DNA from 2 places in the Synechococcus sp. R55.8 genome. Region 1 is predicted to be linked to the other one. Evidence: riboswitches for the same ligand, from Rfam matches in the RefSeq annotation. Region 1 holds a riboswitch; the other holds the start of a gene.
What was found. Region 1 has a riboswitch for cobalamin ahead of NW829_RS02295 (TonB-dependent receptor plug domain-containing protein). Riboswitches for the same ligand answer to the same signal wherever they lie in the genome.
Positions count from the first base shown of each region.

Region 2: linked by a shared signal. The riboswitch ahead of NW829_RS01900 (sirohydrochlorin chelatase) and the one ahead of NW829_RS02295 (TonB-dependent receptor plug domain-containing protein) in region 1 are both predicted to bind cobalamin.

Region 1 covers NZ_JANSIB010000012.1:992-11,658, reverse strand. The annotation lists gene NW829_RS02330 (GNAT family N-acetyltransferase) at 1-455, opposite strand, end outside; gene NW829_RS02325 (SRPBCC family protein) at 529-996, opposite strand; gene NW829_RS02320 (DUF502 domain-containing protein) at 1,291-2,067, shown strand; gene NW829_RS02315 (TIGR03792 family protein) at 2,064-2,453, opposite strand; gene aroA (3-phosphoshikimate 1-carboxyvinyltransferase) at 2,450-3,784, opposite strand; gene rsmH (16S rRNA (cytosine(1402)-N(4))-methyltransferase RsmH) at 4,033-4,932, shown strand; gene NW829_RS02300 (hypothetical protein) at 5,319-5,633, shown strand; cobalamin riboswitch at 5,992-6,144, shown strand; gene NW829_RS02295 (TonB-dependent receptor plug domain-containing protein) at 6,182-8,152, shown strand; gene NW829_RS02290 (DUF1636 domain-containing protein) at 8,254-8,682, shown strand; gene NW829_RS02285 ((2Fe-2S) ferredoxin domain-containing protein) at 8,694-9,563, shown strand; gene NW829_RS02280 (hypothetical protein) at 9,807-10,214, shown strand; gene NW829_RS02275 (IS607 family transposase) at 10,436-10,667, shown strand, end outside.
Region 2 covers NZ_JANSIB010000010.1:1,290-11,956, forward strand. The annotation lists gene NW829_RS01895 (heavy metal translocating P-type ATPase) at 1-1,758, shown strand, start outside; cobalamin riboswitch at 1,887-2,023, shown strand; gene NW829_RS01900 (sirohydrochlorin chelatase) at 2,056-3,096, shown strand; gene NW829_RS01905 (hypothetical protein) at 3,194-4,093, shown strand; gene NW829_RS01910 (PAP/fibrillin family protein) at 4,090-4,701, opposite strand; gene NW829_RS01915 (L-threonylcarbamoyladenylate synthase) at 4,756-5,469, opposite strand; gene NW829_RS01920 (hypothetical protein) at 5,488-5,862, opposite strand; gene obgE (GTPase ObgE) at 5,923-6,966, opposite strand; gene NW829_RS01930 (30S ribosomal protein S1) at 7,181-8,149, shown strand; gene NW829_RS01935 (hypothetical protein) at 8,360-9,232, opposite strand; gene NW829_RS01940 (CobW family GTP-binding protein) at 9,277-10,245, opposite strand; gene NW829_RS01945 (VOC family protein) at 10,400-10,667, opposite strand, start outside.

The sequences.
Region 1 (10,667 bases):
CCGTGTAAAACCAAGGTGGTGCTGGGATTTTCCACAAAGCCGATTCGCTCGTAAAAGCCACGCTGATGGGTTGTGAACAGGTAGATGCGCTCCACCGACTGCAGGTGGGGATGGCTGATCAGGGTTTCCACCAACTTGCGGCCAATGCCCTGACGTCGGTAATCGTGATCAACCACGATATCCCAGAGGACGGCTCGGTAAACCCCATCGGAAGTGGCGCGGCCAAAGCCAATCAGGCGCTCCCCATCCCAGGCGCTGACCACCGGATGGCTGTGGGCAACGGCCCGCTCCATCTCCTGCCGCTGGCGATTCTGCGCCCAAAAGGCATTGCGGTTCAACAGCAGGAGAAGTTGATCCAGATCCAGCTCGCCCCGCTCCAGAGAGAAGCGAATGTTGCGGTTGTCCACCGGCTGATGAGAGGGCGCGATAACAGGCTCAGGAGAGGGATCTGACATGAAGCGGCCTTTGCAGTGGCGAGGGTTGACAATGGGGAAGGTCGGCGAAACACTTGGGCCTGACGAACGGAGACTAGCTGGCCGAGGCATTGTCGGCGGCTGGCCCCGCCTGCTCTAGGGCATAGGCTTTGAAGCGCTCCAGATCTGCCTGGATGGTGCTCTCCACCACTTTGCCCACAAACAGGCCATCCAAGATTTTGCCGAGGATCCCCGGGAGCTTGTAGGCCACCGACAGCTTCACAATAGTACTGCCTTTGCGGTCGTAAAAGCGCAGCGCGCCCCGATTGGGCAGCCCCTCCACCGAACTCCAGCCGATGTGTTGGTGTTTCACCACCGTATGGGTGCGGGAGATCCAACTGAAGGTGAGGCCGCGGGTGTCCAGTGTCCACCGGGACAGCTCCTGATCCAGCAATTCCACCGAGCGGATCCACTTCATCCAACGGGGCATGAGGGTGAGGTTGGCCCACAAATCCCATACCTGCTCAATGGGAACAGGCACCTCCACCTGACAGGTATGCTCTAGCCAATCTGACTCTGACATAGGGCCTCCCACGCAACACCCAGCAGAAACACAAACCATCCAGGGGCTTGGCCACAACGCCTCGGGACGGGATCCCTGCCTTTACAAAATTTTATATCGACCTAAGATAGCATTATCGGCCTGATGAAAGTTTGGGGCTCTGCGCTTTTTGGCAGCCCGGTTTCTTTTTCGAGCAAGTTGCGGCTGCCCCCCATGAGGGCAACGCAGAAGGCAGGTATCATGATTGCCATCTGCAAGCTCCACTTGCAAGGGTTCGATGCATCCACTCGGTTGACTCGACGGGACGACCTCACCATGGTTTCACAATGGAAACAGCATCTTAAGAACTACTTCGTGGCGGGGTTGCTGGTGGTGATCCCTCTGGCAACTACCATTTGGCTGACGGTGGAGGTGGCCACCTGGAGCATTGGCTTTCTGACCAGCATTCCGAAGCAGTTCAATCCCATCCAGGGTTTGCACCCGATCTTGATCAACCTCATCGATCTGGCGGTGGGCCTGTTGACGCCGATTGTGCTCATCCTGTTGATTGGCTTCATGGCCCGCAACATTGTCGGCCAGTGGCTGCTCAATCTCAGCGAACAGTTGCTCCATGCGATTCCGGTGGCGGGGCTGGTGTACAAGACCTTGAAGCAATTGGTCAGTGTTTTGTTTGCCCCCAACAATCAGCGCTTTCGGCGGGTGGTGCTGGTGGAATATCCCCGACCAGGAGCTTGGGCGCTGGCCTTTGTGACGGGCACCATTCAAACTCCCATTCGGCCCGATGGGCCGCAGCGCTCCCTTGGCCTGTTTGTGCCCACCACCCCCAATCCAACGACGGGCTGGTACGCCATTGTGCCGGAAGACCAGGTGGTGGAAGTGTTCATGCCGGTGGAAGATGCTTTTAAGATGCTCATTTCCGGCGGCATTGTCACCCCTGAGAGTTTTGAAGCGGGGCTGCAGCGGCGAGAAGGAGCTTTGGCCGTGACCATGCCCAGTTTGCGGGAGCTGGTGGAGCAGGAGCGGGTGGCAGGATCCCCCAGGGCTGACTCGGTGGGCTCTGAGGTAGGTTTTGAGACTGAAGGGATCCCTTAATCCTGCTTTCCTGTCCCTGCAGAAGGGCCGGGCTGCCAGAGCTGGTATTCTTTGGCCTGTTCCAAGCGCACATAAAAAGGCCGCATTTGCCGATCCAATGCCTCCACTTGCTCGGGGGAAAAGACTTTCCAATCAGCGCGGCTGGCCCAGCGGAGGATGAGGTGGACAAGTTCGGGATCCTCTTGATCCAGCCAAACTTCTTTGCCCAGAAAACCCGGATGCCGACGCAGGGCGGATCCCCAAACCCGCTCGTCTTGCTCAAGAAAGGCTGCTTGCCCACCGGGAGGAACCCGGAAGCAGAGATGTTCGATGGCGATAGGGCCGGGCGGGCTGGGGCAGGTCGACATAGGAGCAGAGGCGGCAAAGTTAAAGATGGGCCCTCTCAAGACTCCAGGGGGGAAGCAGTCAATCGTTGCAGGGTGGGAATGAAGTCGGGGTAGGAGATGCGGGCACAGTCGGCTCCCCTGAGGAGGGTGGATCCCTGCGCTCCTAGAGCTGCCACCATCAGGCTCATGGCGATGCGGTGATCCTCGTGGCTGTCGACCTCGGCCCCGTGAAGAGGGATCCCTCCCTTGATTTCCAGGCCATTGGGATATTCAGTGACCTGGGCTCCCATGCGGCTCAGCTCTTGGGCTATGGCAGCCAGACGGTCGCTTTCTTTGACCCGCAGCTCTGCGGCATCGCGAATCACGGTGATCCCCTCGGCAAAGGCAGCCGCCACCGCCAAAACCGGGATCTCGTCGATCAAGGTGGGGATGAGATCGCCGGCGATGGTGCAGCCGCGCAAGCGGGCCGAACGCACCCGCAGATCTCCCAGGGGCTCGCCGGCCATTTCCCGGCAGTTTTCAATTTGAATATCGGCCCCCATCTCCTGCAACACCTGCAGCGCACCGGTACGGGTGGGGTTGAGGCCCACATCCCTTAGCAGCAATTCGCTCTCGGGCACAATGGAGGCGGCCACCAGCCAAAAGGCTGCCGAGCTGATATCCCCCGGCACCTGAACTCTCTGGCCCACCAGGCGGGATCCCCCCACCACGGCCACGGTTTTTGTTTCCGGATCCACCTGAATGTTGGCCCCGAAGGCCCGCAACATCCGTTCCGAGTGATCCCGAGAGAGAGCCGGCTCGGTGACTTGGGTGGTGCCTTCTGCCAGCAGGCCCGCCAGCAAGAGGCAGGATTTTACCTGCGCTGAAGCCACCGGGGAGCGGTAGTGAATGCCCTTCAGGGATCCCCCTTGTACGGCCAAAGGTGCCAAGGTTCCACCGGCCCGTCCCCAAATGCTGGCCCCCATCTGCCGCAGCGGTTCTACCACCCGCCCCATGGGCCGCGAGCGCAGGGAGCGATCGCCGGTGACGGCAAAAAAGCGCCCGGCCTGGCCAGCCAGGATCCCCAGCATCAGTCGCAGGGTGGTGCCGGAGTTGCCGGCATCCAACACGTCTGCCGGTTCTTGCAGCTGGCCCAGGCCAACTCCCCGAATGCGAACACACTCGCTGTTGAGCTCCGAAATATCTGCCCCCAGCGCCCGAAAACAGGCTGCCGTACTGCGGGGATCCTCTCCCAGCAACAGCCCTTGGATGGTGGTTTCTCCTTCGGCCAGGGATCCCAGCATCAGGGCGCGGTGGGAAATGGATTTGTCGCCGGGGATGCTCACTTGGCCGCGCAGGCCCTTGGCCGACGAGAGAGTGAGGATATCGGTAGAAGAAGAGTGAGTCAACACAGCAACCCTGACGGCAGACTTGGCAAAAGCGGCAGCAGTCTCATCATACTCAGAGCGGGACTCGCGCCCCAGAGATTTTGCCGGGGATCCCAAGACAGCCTGTCTTTTGACGGCCACCCCTCTTTTCTCAGAGGATCACCTTAACAACATGGATTCCTCGGTCGGGGCCTGGCCTCGGCCTTTTTTTTTTGCAGATACTGAACTTTGTAGCAGCAGAAATAGAACCCCCGCAGACCGTGCTTGGCAAGGTGTATCAACACGATTCCGTTTTGACCGAGGAGGTGATGGCCTACCTGCAACCCCAGGGGGGCGGTATTTTTTTGGATGCGACGTTGGGAGGGGGTGGGCACAGCTTGGCGCTGCTGCGGGGGGGAGCTGCCCGAGTGGTGGGGTTGGATCGGGATCCGGCGGCTCTGCAGGCGGCGCAAGCGCGTTTTGCAGCAGAAGGGATCCCCGGCAGCCGCATCCAACTGTGGCACCTCAATTTTGCCGATTTCGATCTGCAGCAGCACGGCTTTCGGGATGAGCAGGGGCAGGGGATCCCCTTCGATGGCATCGTGGCCGACTTGGGGGTGAGTTCGCCGCAACTGGACTGTCCTGAGCGGGGATTTAGCTTTCGCGGAGAGGGGCCGCTGGATATGCGCATGGATCCCAGTGCCGCTCAGGAAACCGCTGCCGATTGGGTTAATCATCGCCCGGTCGAAGAGTTGATCGAGATTTTCGCCCGTTACGGCGAAGAGCGATTTGCCCGCCGCATTGCCCATCACATCGAGCAGGCTCGTCCCCTCGCCACAACTACCCAGTTGGCCCAGGTGGTTTGGCAGGCGGTACCTCCGGCAGCTCGGCGAGGCCGCATTCACCCGGCCACTCGGGTCTTTCAGGCGTTGCGCATTGCCGTGAACCGAGAACTGGAGGCTTTAGAAACCTTGCTGGCCCAAGCCCCCACTTGGTTGAAACCCGGCGGCAGGTTGGCCGTAATCAGCTTCCATAGCCTTGAAGATCGCTTGGTGAAATGGGCCTTCCGCAGGGATCCCCGTTGGCAGGTGCTCACCCCCAAGCCCTTGTCCCCTTCCGAACTGGAACGGCAACGCAATCCACGGGCCCGCTCTGCCAAACTGCGAGTGGCTGCCCGCAGCAGTCAGATGTAGGTTTAGGTTGGTTCTCCCGCTCTCAAGAGATCGGCTACCGTGAAGCGGACAGCTGTCCTGCTGAGGCCGGGAATCGGGAGAAGGGGGTTGCTGTTGGGGGGCGCGGGGAACTAGGGTGAAGCGGAACCGGCAGTCCTGCACCGTCGGATCCCTTGGTGTGTGTGAGGTTAAGCCCTATGGTTAGCCAGCCTTTGAACGCAGGTCTTGATCGTCCCAAGAGCCCTCGTCGCCACAGACAGCCTTCTGCTCTGAGCCGACCCCTCTCCGGTACAGTTCAAGCCAGCCGCACCCAACCTTTGGATTTGAAGTTGAAATCAGCCCATCCTCGCAGCCAGCATCTTGCTTGGGCAGAACACCTAGCCTGGTGGAAGCAAATCTCCACAGGGATGGCTATCCTCTCCGGCGTTTCAGTGTTGAGCCTTTACAGTTGGACTGTGCATACCCAAAGCCGGTGGAGCCAGCGTTACCAGGTGTGGCAGCAGATGCAGCGCAACGAACGACAGTTTCTGCTGACTCAAGAATCCATTGCCAATTCTCTCCGGGAAATTGCCGACCGCTCCGAAATGGTGCCGCTGGTACCGGATCGGATGATCGAGGTGCCGATTGCCTCTCCCAGCCAAGTTGAGCCGGATCCAGCCCACCAGGCAACGGCTTTGCCAGAAATCGAAAAAGCCCCTCTTTTCTATCCGGTTGGGTACTAGTCCAATGAATCCCGTGGACAGCAGCCAAGCCACTGCTCCCCTCTTACTCTCCCAAAGGCTGTGGATTTTGCAAGATCTCAGCGTATCTCTATCCTCCCTATTCTTCAAATTCTTCAAAAGTCAAGGGATCCTTGGGCCTCAGGATCTGGAATAGTAGTGGGCTACTCTTTAACTGCTTACAAAGCAAAGAAGAAGTCTGGCCCAGGTTTTCTAAGTTGGTGGGATGTGGCCCATCCGAAGCCCTGGGATTGCCGTTGGGATCCCGTTCACCCCTGGGGATGACATCCCCCCTGGCAGGATAGGAACTCCAGAGCAGGGGATGTATGATGCCTAGCACGGCTTTTTCGGAGCAATCGCAGAGAAAGCTGTACCGACAGGTTGTCCTGGGGATCAGCCAGGGCATGTAAAGGGGAAAGTCCGGTGCAAATCCGGCGCTGTGCCGCAACTGTGATGGGCTTAGGCTAGACCTATGCCCTCAGTCAGGATGCCCGCCTGCGGTTTTGGCTCGCATTTCTTCCGCGTCGCACGGAATCAGGAGCTTTAGGAAAATGAATCCCATTCTAGGTCTCAGCCTGGCGCTGGGGGGCTTTGTTTTGGGGATCCCAGCGTGGGCGCAGCCGGCAGCTTCCCCGCCCTCAGCTCAAGAGGTTTTGGAAACCGGCGTTAGCGCCGAGATTTTAAATCAACCCGTCACCACGCCTTTTCGTCGCCCCGGCTTGCTGCGGGATTCTTCCCGCCCGGTTTACGTCATTACCCGCCAGCAAATTCGAGAGCAAGGGGCAAGAACGGTTCAGGAGGCCCTGCGCTACCTGCCCGGGATCCTCAGCGACGGCACGGCGGGAACCCAGTTGGGAGCCCTTAGCTCCCAGTTTATGCGGGGAGGACGAACGGCCCAGGTGTTGGTGCTCTTGGATGGCCGCCCCATTAACGACCTGGGCTTTTTTGGCGGGTTCGATCTGTCTCAGATCACTACAGATGTGGTCGAGCGTATTGAGATCTCTCCAGGTGGGGGCTCCACCTTATACGGCTCCGATGCCGTTGGCGGGGTCATCAACATCGTGACGCTGGATCCAAAGCCGAGATCCGAGACCGTGCTGGAAGCGGCTATCGGCAGCTACGGCCTCAACGAGCAAGGGATCCAAAACCGCGGCCAAGCGCAGGATCTGGGCTGGGTGGTCAGCTATCGCCGTCTGCAGAGCAACAACGACTTTCCTTTTGAAATTAGGCGTTTGGGCAAAGCCGGCAGGCGGGAGAACTCGGCAGTGGAGTACCACAACCTACAAGCCAAACTCACCTGGCAACTGGCAGAAGGCCAGGTCCTAACAGGAAATGCCCTTTATCTCAATAAAGCGTTTCAGGTGCCCGGCAGCACCGAGTTTCCCTCCCCCGATGCAGGGCAAAACACCAACGACCTGCTGTTAGATCTCAGTTGGCTGTGGGATCAAGAGAGGGGATCCCTGCAAGCCAGGGTATTTTTTGACGACCTCAACTATCGCTTCAGCGCCCCACAAAGCCAGGGATCCCGGGATGAGATCCTGCGAACGGGGTGGGGATCCCAACTGCAATACACCTGGAAGGCTGCTGAAAACCTGGAGCTTACTCTAGGAGCAGACTACCGATCCATTTCAGCTCGCAACACCACCTTCTCCTTTGCCAGGGGATCCACCAATGTCAACTACGACAATACCGTGAACCAAGGGGCCCTCTTTGCCCGCCTGGATTACAAGCCACAGCCCAACTTTTATCTCAACTTAGGTGTTCGCCAAGATTCGAGCAATCTGGTCAACGGTTCGGCCACCTCTCCTGCCGCAGGGATCCGCTGGGTTTTGGCAGAAGGCACCACCCTGAGGGCCAATTATGCCGGCAGCTTTCGCACTCCCTTGATCTCAAACTTATTCTTTCGTTTGCGGGGCTTTTTTGAGGTAGATGGAAACCCCAATTTGCGACCGGAGCGGGGAGAGAGTTTTGACATTGGCCTGGATCAGGCTCTGGGAGATTTTGGCCTACTGCGCTTGACCTTTGCCCATAACCGCATCCGCGATGGCATTACCTTTGTCAGCACTGGCCCGCGCAGGGGAACCTACGAAAACATTGAGCTCGTGGAATACACAGGCATAGAAGCAGCCCTGGATTTGCGGCTGGGGGAAAACTGGACTCTTTTTGCCAACTACACCCTGAACGATCCCATCATCCGCTCGGCGCTGGATCCCAAAGCGGTTGGCAAACAGCTAGCCTTCGTGGGAGCAGACAGCTTCAACCTGGGCCTGAGCTACCGCGATGCAGAGGATCGGTATGCCTCAGTTTTCCTGCATCACATTGGCACTTTCTTTACCAACAACGCCAATACCCAATCTCTGCCCGGCTACACCAACCTGGCTCTGCGGGGAGGGATCCCAGTAGCAGAAAATCTCGCTCTAGAAGTGGGGGTTGATAACCTGCTGGATGAGCAATATGAGGTTTTCCCCGGCTACCCAGGAGTGGGTCGCACCGTTCGGCTCAATCTGAGAGGCCAATTTTAAAGGCTTAGCCATTTCGCTCACTGCTTGACCACTCGCTTAGATATTGAGATCATTTCCCCTTCTTCATCGCGCCCTTTACAGTCAAGTCTGGATTGCAAGTTATGCCGGTATCAAGTAGCTCTGTGTCTCAATCAACTTCCCAGTTGCCAGTTCAAGCTGGCAGCGCTGCTCAGCAACCCAGCGGTCATTATCTCTGGGTTTGCATCACCTGCGGATCTCGGTGGGTTAACGGCCAAAAAGAAGGGATTAGCAAGGGAGAAATGCTGCTGTCTGCCCTGCAATCTCAAACCCTCAATCCTCAACTGACCCTGAAGCCGGTTGCCTGTATGAGCGCCTGCAGCCATGCTTGCGTTGTTGCGTTGGCAGCACCTCAAAAGATGACCTATGTTTTTGGAGATCTGGATCCAAAAGATGTGGATCTCATTCTGCAGACAGCAGAGCTCTACCTAACCAAGTTGGATGGGATCCTACCCTGGGCCGAGCGCCCTCTCAAAAAAGGGGTGATTGCTCGTATTCCACCACTGCACTGAGGAGCTTTCTCATGGCCACTTTTACCCCCTGGATAACCCCCCTCCATCAAGCTTGGCAGGAAGTTTCTTTAACGGGTTGGACAACCCTTTATGAAGGGATCCCTGCCCACATCGACTGCTTGGGGCCGTTGCTCTACGAGCTGTTTCAAGAGCACTGGGCCGAGATCCAGGTGGGCCATGTGGCGGAAGGCGGGGTGCTGGAGCTGGCTTTTAAGAAACCTCCAGCTTTGTGCGTGCTCTACGATGGCTATCTAACCGTTGCCACCGAAACTTGGCACCTGCATTTGTGCCTGGAGGAGCACCAAGGCGGCCCCCATCGCAAGACCCCACCCGAGCTGCGCCGCAAAAGATTGGTTAGCCGTGCTGCTCTCTACCGGCGCCTCAATCCCCAAGGTCAGCCCCGCATGTGGGGGATCCAATTCTGGAATGGAGCAGAAGAACCTTTGCTGCAGATTTTTCTGCCCAGCCCCTTTTTGGGTCCAGGGGGAGACTACCTGCCGGAAGGCAAAGCTGACTACCAAAAGCTTTCTCTTTACGAGCGCATCCGCGCCATCTATGTGCAGGGGAAAGAGCGGATCCCCTATGAGGATAACCCTCTTAAACGTCCCTACCTTGCCGTCTGTCGTTCCAGCCGTTGTTATCCTTCCCGCAACTACCAACCGGTTGTGGAAGCTCTGGAATCGGCTCTTCGAGAAGCCAACCTGGACGTACAGGTTATCACCTCAGGCTGCTTGGAAGTTTGCCAACAGGGGCCGGTGGTTTTTTACTCCGGAGATTGCACCTGGTACAAGCGGGTTACTCCCCAAGTAGCTCGACAAATTGTTTTTGAGCATTTGCTTAATGGCTGTCCTCTGAAAGACCACCTTTTTCCAGGAGATTAAAGCATGATTGGCCTGCAATCGAGTGCTCAACCTATCCCCATTCCCAGCTCTCGCCGCTTAATCCCAGCCCCACTTTGGATACAAGCTGCTCAAGATTTGGCCCAAGGCTGGTTCTGGCCCAGCTTGTTTACCACCGTCGGCTGTCTCAGCAATATTGCTTATACATGTACCCTTCCTTTTGTAACTGTTGGTATTGTTGCGGGCACAACTTTAACCCGCCAAAGGGCAATCATTAGTGCTTTGATGATTTGGCTGGCCAACCAAATCTTTGGCTACACCTGGCACAACTATCCCCGCACTCCCGATTCGTTTGCCTGGGGGTTGGTGCTGGGGATCGGCACGGTGGGGATTGCTCTTGCTGGCGGTTACCGACCTCTGTTTTCTCAGTCCAAGCCGCTTCGGCCAAGGCAACTGCTGCTGAACTATCTCTGGATCCCGGCCATGCTCATCTTGGGGTTTCTGGCTTTTGAAGGGCTGATTTTGGCCGCCGGCCTGGTTTTGGGGGGAACGGAGGGCCTGACCCTGCCCATTCTGGGCAAAATCTGGCTGCACAACTGGCTGTGGACAGGACTTTGGATCGGGATCCACGCGCTGCTGGTGTGGGACAGAGGACGTCGCCGGGTGTGGCTTGGAGAGGAGAAACTGCGGTGAGCTGCTCCCGTACAGGCCCTTCCCATCCCGTCAGCGGTGCGGAGCACCTTTGCAGTGATCTAGAGCATCCCCAAGAGGGATCCAGGCCAAAATAGGGGCGACCTATGTGGGAGGGGATCCCTTTGCAACTCAGTCGCGTTAACAGTGAGCATGACTCTAGTCAATGATACGCTGGACTATACTGAAAATAATGTACAGTATGTTCAGTATGGCTGCTTGGTATGGCTAGGTATGTAAAACCGAGAGAAGCGGCGGATTATTTTGGGGTGTGTCTCCACACTTTGAGGCGATGGGAACAGAAAGGCTGGATCAAGGCAATACGTACACCATCCGGTAGGGCGAGAAGGTATGACCTCGACAGCTACATTAAATCACCAAGAAAAACCAAACGAGTCGTTTTGTACGCCCGAGTCAGCAGTCGAGGGCAGAAACCAGACTTGGAGAGACAGATTG
Region 2 (10,667 bases), on a different contig from region 1:
GCTTTGGGAACGAGCGCCGCTTTTTTCTACTCCCTTTTTCCAACCCTCTTTCCCAACTTCTTCCACCAGCAGGGCCTGCACCCGGATGTGTACTACGAAGTGGCGGCGGTGGTCGTCACCCTGGTGCTGGTGGGCAAATGGATGGAGCAGCGGGCCAAGGGGCAAACCTCTGAGGCCATTCGCAAGCTGATCGGGCTGCAACCGAAAACGGCAAGGGTAATTCGCCATGGGGTGGAGCAGGATATTCCGATTCGGGAAGTGCAGGTGGGGGATCGGATCCGGGTGCGCCCCGGAGAGAAGGTGCCGGTGGATGGGGTCATTCTAGAGGGATCCTCCAGCCTCGACGAGTCCATGGTGACCGGCGAGAGCCTGCCTGTACTCAAGTCGGCGGGGGATGAGGTGATTGGGGCAACGCTGAATCAGACGGGCAGCTTTGTGATGGAGGCGCGGCGGGTGGGCAAAGACACGGTTCTGGCCCAGATCGTGCGCCTGGTGCAGGAAGCTCAGGGATCCAAAGCCCCAATTCAACAGGTGGCGGATCGGGTGACTGCCTGGTTTGTGCCGGCAGTGATCGGGGTGGCAGTTCTAACTTTCGTGCTCTGGTGGGTGTTGGCGGACAACCTGACGCTGGCCTTGGTGAACACGATTGGGGTGCTGATCATCGCCTGCCCTTGCGCGCTGGGGTTGGCAACCCCCACCTCGATCCTGGTGGCCGTGGGACGAGGGGCGGAATTGGGGATCCTGGTGAAAAGTGCCGACAGCCTGGAATTGGCCCACCACTTGCGCACGGTGGTCTTGGACAAAACCGGCACCCTGACTGAAGGTCGTCCCACTGTCACCGATATTTGGGCCCACGGCTCCTCTCCCCTGGCGGTGTTGCGCCTGGCAGCGGCGGTGGAGCGGCACTCGGAACATCCTTTGGCCCAGGCGGTAGTGCAGAAAGCCGAAGCCGAAAAAATTGCCATCCCTCCTGCCCAGCATTTTCAGGCAAGGATAGGCAGTGGGGCAGAAGCCTGGGTGGAAGACCAGTGGATCCGCATCGGTCGGCTGAGCTGGCTACAGGAGATGGGGATCCCCTGGGATCCCTCTTGGTCAGAGCGGGTTCAGAATTGGGAAAGCCAGGGCAAAACGGTGATCGGCGTAGCCCAATCCCAGAGCCTGGTGGGGCTGTTGGCCATTGCCGATCCGCTCAAACCCACCTCTCCTGAGGCAGTGCAACAGCTGCAACAGATGGGTCTAGAGGTGATCCTGCTAACCGGGGATAACCCCACCACGGCCCAAGCGGTTGCTCGGCAAGCAGGCATTCAGCGGGTAATTGCCCAAGTCCGTCCGGATCAGAAGGCAGCTTACATACGCAGCCTAAGACAACCGCGACGGCGGGTGGCGATGGTGGGAGATGGCATTAACGATGCTCCGGCTCTGGCAGAAGCGGATGTGGGGATCGCCATCGGTACGGGTACGGATGTGGCGATGGCCGCCAGCGATATTACCCTCATGTCGGGAGATCTGCGCGGAGTCGCCACAGCCATTCAACTCAGCCGGGCCACCCTCAACAACATCCGCCAGAACCTCTTCTTCGCCTTTATCTACAACACGCTCGGGATCCCGATTGCCGCTGGGGCGCTCTATCCCTTTACAGGCTGGTTGCTCAACCCTATGCTGGCGGGGGCAGCCATGGCCCTGAGTTCCGTTTCGGTGGTCGCCAATGCCCTGCGCCTGCGACACTTTCAGCCCCCCAGACCAGCGGGCCGGCGTTAGGCCCTCTCCCAGGGGCAAGGGGGATTAGCGCGGCAACAGTTTTGCTGCCCTTTGAGCATGAGTCTGCCGTACCGCTCATGCCTCAGGGCTATCTTCTGGCAGACAAGGACATCCCCCCCAGGGGGCTTGGTGAACGACAAGCGGCAAGCTAACCTAAAAGGCTCAGGCAGACTGGGGAAAGCGCGGTGCAAGTCCGCCACTGTGACGCAACTGTGATGGGATCCCTCCCTCAGCCAGAACACCCACCTGCCGTTGTCCTGTACCCCTTGCGATTCACAAGGAACGGAGTTTTTTGTGTTGAATACCCTCAGTGTTTCCCCTCCGCTTGCGGTTGGGCAGTCTCCTGTTGTCCCCCTGCCCCTGTTGCTCATCGGCCACGGATCCCGCGACCCCCAAGGGCAGCAAGCCTTTCTGGAGCTAGCCCAGGCTTACCAAGCTCTCACCCCCCATCGACCGGTGATCCCTTGTTTTCTGGAGCTGACGGAGCCGAGTATCGCCCAAGGGATCCAGCAGTGTATTGCCCAAGGGTGGCAAGAGATTGTGGTCCTGCCGCTGCTGTTGTTTGGGGCCCGCCACAACAAGTTCGATGTGACGATGGAATTGGATCGCCTGCAGGCCCTCTATCCCCAGTTGCGCATTCATTACGGTGGGCCGTTGGGGATCCGCATCGAGATCCTGCAACTGCTGCGAGACCGATTGGCTGCTCTGATAGCTGCCCAACCGCGGCGGATCCCAGAGGCAGAAACCGTGCTCCTATTTGTGGGTCGCGGCTCCAGCGATCCTGAGGCCAATGCCGAAGCCTGTAAACTGGCTCGGCTGCTTTGGGAAGGATCCGGGTTTGCCGCTGTGGAAACTTGCTTTATCGGCATTACCCATCCCCGCCTGCCTGTGGGGTTGGAGCGGGCCTCGTCCTGGCAGCCGCGTCGGGTGATCGTGCTGCCCTACTTTCTGTTTACGGGGGTGTTGGTGAAAAAAATCGAGGCGGCAGTGGAGAAACAACGACAACGACAGCCGGAAATCGACTGGCTGATGCTGCCGGAATTGGGCCTTGTGGATACGGTGCTGCACAGCCTGCAGCAACTGGAGCAGGAAGCCCTGCAGGGCCAAACCCCGATGAACTGCCACCTGTGCAAGTTTCGCCTGGCCGTGAGCGCAGAGGTTGGAGCTGGGCATACCCATCACCATCCTCACGAGCATCATGACCACCATCACGGGCACGGATCCCATCACCACCCTCATTCTCACCATCACCCTCAGCACGGCCACACCCACGCAGCGGCTGGGGATCCCTGGGCCCAATTAGAGGGCTACCACCAACGGGCTTGGCAGGTGCCCTGAGAGGGAAACAGAGGCTGCTGGCGGGATAAACTGAGTGCAGACAGGCCATTTTTGAACCTGGTTTTCCCGCTCTAGCGGTTGTGATGACGAAAAAACGATGATGCTCTCCCGCTCCTCTTGGGTTTCAGGTGCCGCTGCCGCGGGGAGCGGGATCTTTGTTTTCGCCCTGGTGGTGGGGCTGCTGGATCAGATCCTGCCCACCCTGCCCAAGGTTTCCCTCTCCCTGGCCGGGATCCCTGGGATCCTGGCTGCCGCTGGGGCCTCCTATGGGGCCTGGCGGGTGGTTCAGATGGGTCTGCAATCGGCTTCCTGGAGCGACTTTCGAGAATCGCTGGTGGCGACCCTATCTCCCTTTGATCCTGCCGACCACGGCGGCGAGCCACGACAACCTAAGGGGGATCCTCGCCCTTGGCAGGTGGCTCAGGAGATCCGGCAAACCCAGCTCCGCCATCAAAAGATCCTTGACCGCATCAAGCAGCGGGTGAAAGCCGAAATCCAGACCTGTGAACGCGCCCAAGCCCAACTGCGCAGCGAGCAGCAACGGTCTCGAGTCCTGCAGGCCCAAGCCCAACAGTTACAACAGCATCTGCAAAACCTACAAACATCTTCCCCTTCTCCAAGCTCCGAGTCGACCAAACCCACGCCAGAGCAAGCGCTGCGCCAAAAGCTCCGCCAACTTCAATCCCAGGTCACCACCCTGAAAATAGAATTGGAACGCCAAAGGACCCAACTGGAACACGCAGAAGCAGAGCGGGCTCAACTCCAGCAGCAGCAGCAAAAACTCAAGCGCATCCTGCAGCGCAAAAAATTGGAAAATCGAGAGTTGCGCTCCCAACAGGCAGAATGGGCCCGGCAACTGGAGCAAACTCAACAGGAGCTGCAAACTTTGCGGGAGTCCTACCGCGCCTTGCAAGTTCTACAGGAAATAGGCTTCACCCTAACCCAAAACCCATCTCACGAAAGGGCGGAAACGGAGTCCTCTGGATCCTCCGACTAGCCGACCCGCTTTAGAACAAATACACTCCCCTCGCTGCCCCGACCCAGCCGCAAGTCTTCATCCAAATAGGTGATATCCAGCCAACCCGTTGGCTCGCGGCGGCGAATATCGATTTGAATAGCCGGGATCCGCTCCGGAGCCCGCTCGAGCAAATAGAGAAAACTCTCGATCTCGTAGCTCATCAAAGCTTGGGATCCGAGCACCAATCGCTCGAAAATCACCCTCACCCGGCGCTCAGATTCGGGGTAAAAGCGCGCTGATACAGCCAAGACTCCCCGTGGCATCCAAGCCTCCAGCCAACCGGATCCCTGGATCTCCGCCACGTTGAAGACCCGTCCAGCCTTGGCCCGAATACACTGGTAGATCTCGCCGGTGGTCAAAAAAGGCAACTGTGCCAGCCGCAGCAGAGCTGTGCTCGTGGTAAAGAGGGTGAGCCAGTTCCCCTCCAACCCTTCAGGAGCAGATGTTGGTTTGGGGGTGGGGTTGAGCGCTTCTAGGGCGGCAATCTGAGACAGGATCTGGGCTTGCTGCTCAGGGGAGACTTTCCGGCCCCGGTCGGTTGCCTCCAGCAGGTGCAGCAGAGCCGATTTTTGCTGAGCCAGGGCCATGAGCACACTCCAAGGCATCAACCCCATTTTAGAGAACGCCAGATCCGGCTGCCCTCAACCGTCTTCTTCTACGGGTTTCAGATTTAGATCTGCCACCTGCTCATACCCCAGCCCGGCCCGCACCACCAGCGGCTCGGATCCCGTCAAGTCAATTACCGTAGAGACCTTGGCCCGACGGGGGGCATCGTCATCCAGCACCAGATCCACCTGTTTTTCCAACTGCCGCATCTCTTCAGCCGCAAAGATCCCACCCTCATCCCAGGGGTCGCTCTCCCATTCCCAGGTTTGCCCAGAACTTAAGTCCAGGGATCCGACGGGATCCCCCCCCAGCTTGGCAGAGGTGGAGACAATTGGATTGCCCAACTCTTCCAGCAAAGCCTGACAAATGGCAGAATCGGGCACGCGGATGCCGGTGGTTTTCCGTTTGGGCTCCATCACCAACTTGGGCACCAGCTTGGTGGCCGGCAACAGAAACGTAAACGGGCCCGGGATCAGCCGCCGCATCAGCCGATAGGCCGAATCGGTGACCTGGGCATAGTGGGCAATGCGTGAGAGAGAAGGGCACAAAAAGGTAAGAGGCTTGTCGTTGGAGAGCTGCTTGATACGGCGTACCCGCTCCACTGCTTGTTTGTGGGTCACATCGCAGCCAATGGCATAGACTGTATCGGTGGGGTAAAGCATCACCGCCCCCTCCCGCAAAGCCGCCGCAATCCGCCGGATGGAACGGGCCTGGGGCTGTTGCGGATGCAGCTTAAAGTACTCGGCCATCGGGCAGATGGGAAGAGGTCAAGACTGGGAGCAGCTACCCCCCAGGGGGTTTTCCACAAGAGGGCGGGGGGTCGGTGGCACCGACGCGGGCGGGGATCCCTGAGATTCGGGCCAGTCCTTCAGTTGTTGCATCAGGGCTTGGATGTGCAGACGGGGCAGATAGGGCCAGTCGCCGGCTTCTTCCAAATCCTGAAGCACCCGATACAGAGCTTGACGGGTATTGGGCAAAGACTCCCGAAAGGCACCTTCCAGGATCGCGCGGTGCAACTCCTCCAGCAGCCGCAGGAGCATCAGCAGCTCCACACACGCTCCCGCCCTCGCCTGGGCCGCCTGTTCAACAGCCAACATGATCTGACGCAAATCCGGTGGCAGATCCTCCGCCGAGATATACATAGCCACTCGTCTCTGGGTTCTGGGAAGGCAGGGGCTTTCCTATTCTAAGATTCTTCTGCCCTAGGACTGGATGGATTTTGCCCCCACAAGATCCAACTGCGCAGGCTGTTGGGATCCCCGACCCAGGCACTGCCACACCCGCTGCAAGAGGGCATCCAGCCCCTGCTTGGCAATCGCAGAAATGGTCACCACCGAAGTGCCGGCAGCAGCAGACAGCCTCTGGGCGCGCTCGGCAACCTGCTGGGGATCCAGAACATCGATCTTGTTCAAAACCAGGATTTGTGGCTTATCGATTAACCCGTGGCCGTAGGCGCGCAGCTCCTGCTGAATAACCTGGTAATCCTTGACGGGATCCGCCGCCGTGCCATCCACCAAATGAATCAGTACCCTGGTACGCTCCACATGGCGCAAAAACTCATGGCCCAGCCCCACCCCCAAGTGCGCCCCCTCGATCAGCCCCGGAATATCGGCAAACACCACCCCATCTCCCGATGGATGGGGCACCACCCCCAAATTGGGCTGCAACGTGGTGAAGGGGTAGTCAGCAATCTTGGGCCGGGCAGAGGAGACCACCGAAATCAGAGTGGACTTGCCCGCATTGGGCAGGCCGACAATGCCCACCTCGGCAATCAACTTCAGCTCCAGGCGCAGGCGCACCCGTTCTCCCGCTTCGCCCTTGGTGAATTGGCGGGGGGCGCGATTGTGGTTGCTCAAAAAATGGGCATTGCCTAAGCCGCCTTTGCCCCCACGGGCTACCAGCAATTGATCCCCCTTGCCCACCAGATCGCCCAACAATTCCCCCGTCTCCGCATTGAACACTACAGTACCGCAGGGCACCCGCACCAGCCGATCCGCACCACTGGCCCCGCTGCGATGGTTGGGCCCCCCTTTGGCCCCGTGTTCCGCCTTGATCACCGGTTGAAAGCGAAAATCCAACAGAGTTTGCAGGCCGGGATCGGCCACCAAGATCACCGAGCCGCCCCGCCCGCCATTGCCGCCGGATGGCCCCCCAGCCGGCACATACTTCTCACGGCGGAAGGCAACGATGCCATCCCCGCCATTTCCCCCTTGCACTTCAATTTCGGCTTGGTCGATAAAGTGCAATCGTTCTTCTCCCAAATCTTCTATCTTCCAGCTTGGCAAGATCCCCGGAAAACTTGCCACAAAAGACGCTCCTCTAAGCTACGATAGTATTTCCCAGCCACATCCCCCACAGGTGGGAAAGTGGGAGAGTGAATGCACTCTCATCTGGGATTCTGCTAAACTCAACTGGCCTTCTACCCTTTATCCCGCGCAACTGATCTGTTACTGCACCCCTATGAGTCGATTCACTGCTGCCGATGTAGGTTTTACCACTGAAGACTTTGCCGCCCTTCTGGATAAGTACGACTATCACTTCAGCCCTGGCGAAATTGTGGCGGGTACAGTATTCTCGGTGGAGCCACGCGGTGCTTTGATCGATATTGGGGCCAAAACGGCTGCCTTTCTGCCGCTCCAGGAGATGTCGATTAGCCGCCTGGAAGACCCGCACGAGATGCTGCAGCCGGGAGAAACCCGCGAGTTTTTTATCCTCACCGAAGAAAACGAAGAGGGACAGCTGACCCTCTCCATCCGCCGCATCGAGTACATGCGGGCCTGGGAACGGGTACGGCAGCTCCAGAAAGAAGATGCCACCGTTCGCTCAACCATTTTTGCCACCAACCGAGGTGGAGCCCTGGTGCGGATTGAGGGGCTGCGGGGCTTTATCCCCGGATCCCACATCAGCACCCGCAAGCCAAAAGAAGAGCTGGTGGGCGAAGAGCTGCCCCTGAAGTTTTTAGAGGTGGACGAAGACCGCAACCGCTTGGTGTTGAGCCATCGCCGCGCCTTGGTGGAGCGGAAGATGAACAAGCTGGAAGTGGGCGAGGTGGTGGTTGGCACGGTGCGGGGCATCAAGCCCTATGGTGCCTTCATCGATATTGGCGGCGTCTCCGGCCTGCTGCACATTTCCGAGATCTCCCACGATCATGTTGACACGCCCCACAGCGTCTTCAACGTCAACGACGAAGTGAAGGTGATGATCATCGATCTAGATGCGGAGCGGGGGCGGATCTCGCTGTCCACCAAGCAACTGGAGCCCAATCCCGGCGACATGATTCGGGATCCCAAGCTGGTTTACGAGAAGGCCGAGGAGATGGCAGCCAAGTACCGCGAGCAACTGCTGGCCGCTAAGCAAGGACAAGCGGCAGAGGCCCCACCGGAAGTGGTGGAAGAGGAGCTGGAATACGCGGCGACGGCTGTGGAATGAGGGCAAGCTTGGCGCCATCTCTGCCTGCGATGAGACTGAGGTTAGGAGCCTTCAGCTCCGTTGGCGTGGGTGGCTCGTGGGAGCGGGGCAGCCCAGGCTCCTAGGGAGACGGGTACTGCTGCTGTGGCGAAGTAGGCCGACGGCGCTCACGCAGGGCTGCAAACCTGCGCCAGTAACGGGAATCCCCCGCTCCTGAGCTTGAGGAGCTGGTCAAAGACTGTAGATCTGCCCATCCATGAGCAGATGGGTGATGCCTTTCTTTTGCAGTTGGGTGCGCACAATCTCCAGAATGTAGCCGGGAAACTGGATTACCCGGTAGGGTGGGTAGGTGTTGCTGCCCCGACGGCTCATTTCGGAAAAGCGGCGGGCCACCTTGTGGCTGTCGAAAATCGGCAGCGTATTGGCGTTATCCATCCCTTCGATGGGCAGGGATCCCGAGCCAAAGAATTCTTTGAGAGGGCGGGTGGTCAGTTCTTGGTAGCGGTCAACAACGACATAGCAGGTTTCCGGTAGGGTGAGCTCTTCCAGGGGTAATACCTGAATTTGATAGCTGGGATCGGTGAGGGGATCCTCTTCTGGCCCATCTTCATCTTCTAGGAGATAGTCAGGGTCGTCCTCATCCTCGTCTTCGAGGTCACGGTCTTCTTCGGTCTCTTCCTCATCCTCTTCCCCGACATCCTCCACATCTTCCTGAAGCTCAGCCGCCAACTGCAGTTCTTCTGGGGGCAGTTTTGGCAGAGACTCTGTTCCAGCGGTGTTATCCTCGCCTTCGTCGTTTGCGTTCGGCTGCAGCGAGGGAGATGAAAAAGGCAGCTCCGGCTCCAGCGGCAAAATCTGCTGCTCTGGGGCTGGGATCCTGCCAACAGCAACTTTTTCCCCCATGTCTTTGCGGCGGGCAGCCGAGCGTTTGAGATGGATCAACCGCTGATACTCATCGGCAGCGATATTTTCCTTCAACACGCGGGTGATGGTGGTGATGCTCACCTGAAATTGCTCCGCCAATTCGACGGCGGTCGCTGCTGAGCCGCGGTAGGCGCTAACAATTTGCTGTTGTTCTTGCTCTGAAAGTTTGCTGCGAGCCATCCCAGATCACCCAATCCAAAAACCGAAAAAACTGAAGAGGATCCTTAGCCAGCGGCGGTTGCCCCGCACACCCGGCTGAGGCCGGCAGCCAGCTGCTCCCGCTCCAGCCCCTTGCCGATCAACACAATTTTGGACAGGCGGGGCTCATCGGGATCCCAGTCCCGTTCCAGAAAAAGGGTTTGCCGCTGGCCCACCTGATGGAAGATAACCCGCTGCGGCTCATCCACAACCCACAGCACCCCCTTGGCGCGAAAAAGGGTCTCGGGCATGTCTTGTAGCCAATCGCGAAAAGCCGCCAAATCCAGCGGCTGCTGCAGTTGAAAGCTCACCGATTGGATCCCGTCCTCCTCCAGGTGATGGCTGGGGTGGGCCTCAGTCCCCGAATCGGGGAGCCTGGGATCCCACAATTCTGGGCGGAAGGCATGCACATCCAAGATGCGGGCCAGAGGCACCTGGGCATGGGTGGTGAGCAGGCAAGGGGCAGCGGGGTTGTAGCGGCGCAGATCGAGAAGGATCCGCTCTCGTTCGGCTTCGTCGATCAAATCCACCTTATTGAGCAACAAAATGTCAGCGCTGCCGATCTGGTGGGCGGCGGTTTGCGAGCGCTGGAAATTGCGCCAGTATTCGGCACCGTCAACCAAGGTCACCACGCCATCCAGGCGCAACTCCTCATGAAAGACCCTCTGCACAAATAGCTCGGTCACCTGCCTGGGATCCGCCACCCCACTGGTTTCCACCACCAGGTAATCCAACGCCTGGGCATGCTGGAGCAGCTGGCGGGCCGCCCGTTCAAAATCCTCTCGCACCGTGCAGCAGAGGCAACCATTGTTGAGCTGCATCAGCCCCCCCTCGGGCATGTTGACCAACTCGCCATCGATGGAAATCTCGCCAAACTCGTTGAGGATAACCCCAATGCGCAACCCATGCTCCTCTTCCAAGATGCGCTTGAGCAGCGTGGTTTTGCCACTGCCCAAAAAACCTGTCAAAATCGTCACCGGAAGCTGAGCTTTCATATCAGGTGAGGCTGAACTGACAAGCGGCCAACAAACCCTTCTCTCAAGTTCCCCAGAAGCTCTACTAGCTTAGCTTTAGGGTTGGCTCTCCAGGATCTGGACAAGGGGGAACGACCGCTCCCACCCAAATTAGATCCTCTAACCCATCAACTATTTATTTATTAATGTCCTCTGGGCGTTGGGGCAGACTCTCTCCTGAGGATCCCTGGGGACGAATGAGCTCGATCGGCAGGCCATCGGGATCGGCGATGAACGCCACTTCATAGACCTGGCCCCCAATTTGCTGGAGCTGGGGCGGCAGCAGCAGGGTAAGGGGCACTTGCGCTCGCAAATGTTCTAGGTAGTTGGCCAGGGATCCCCATTCGGGGCCCACCTCAAAAGCGGGGTGATAGTAGCCCACATAGTGGGGATCCCCAAAGGGA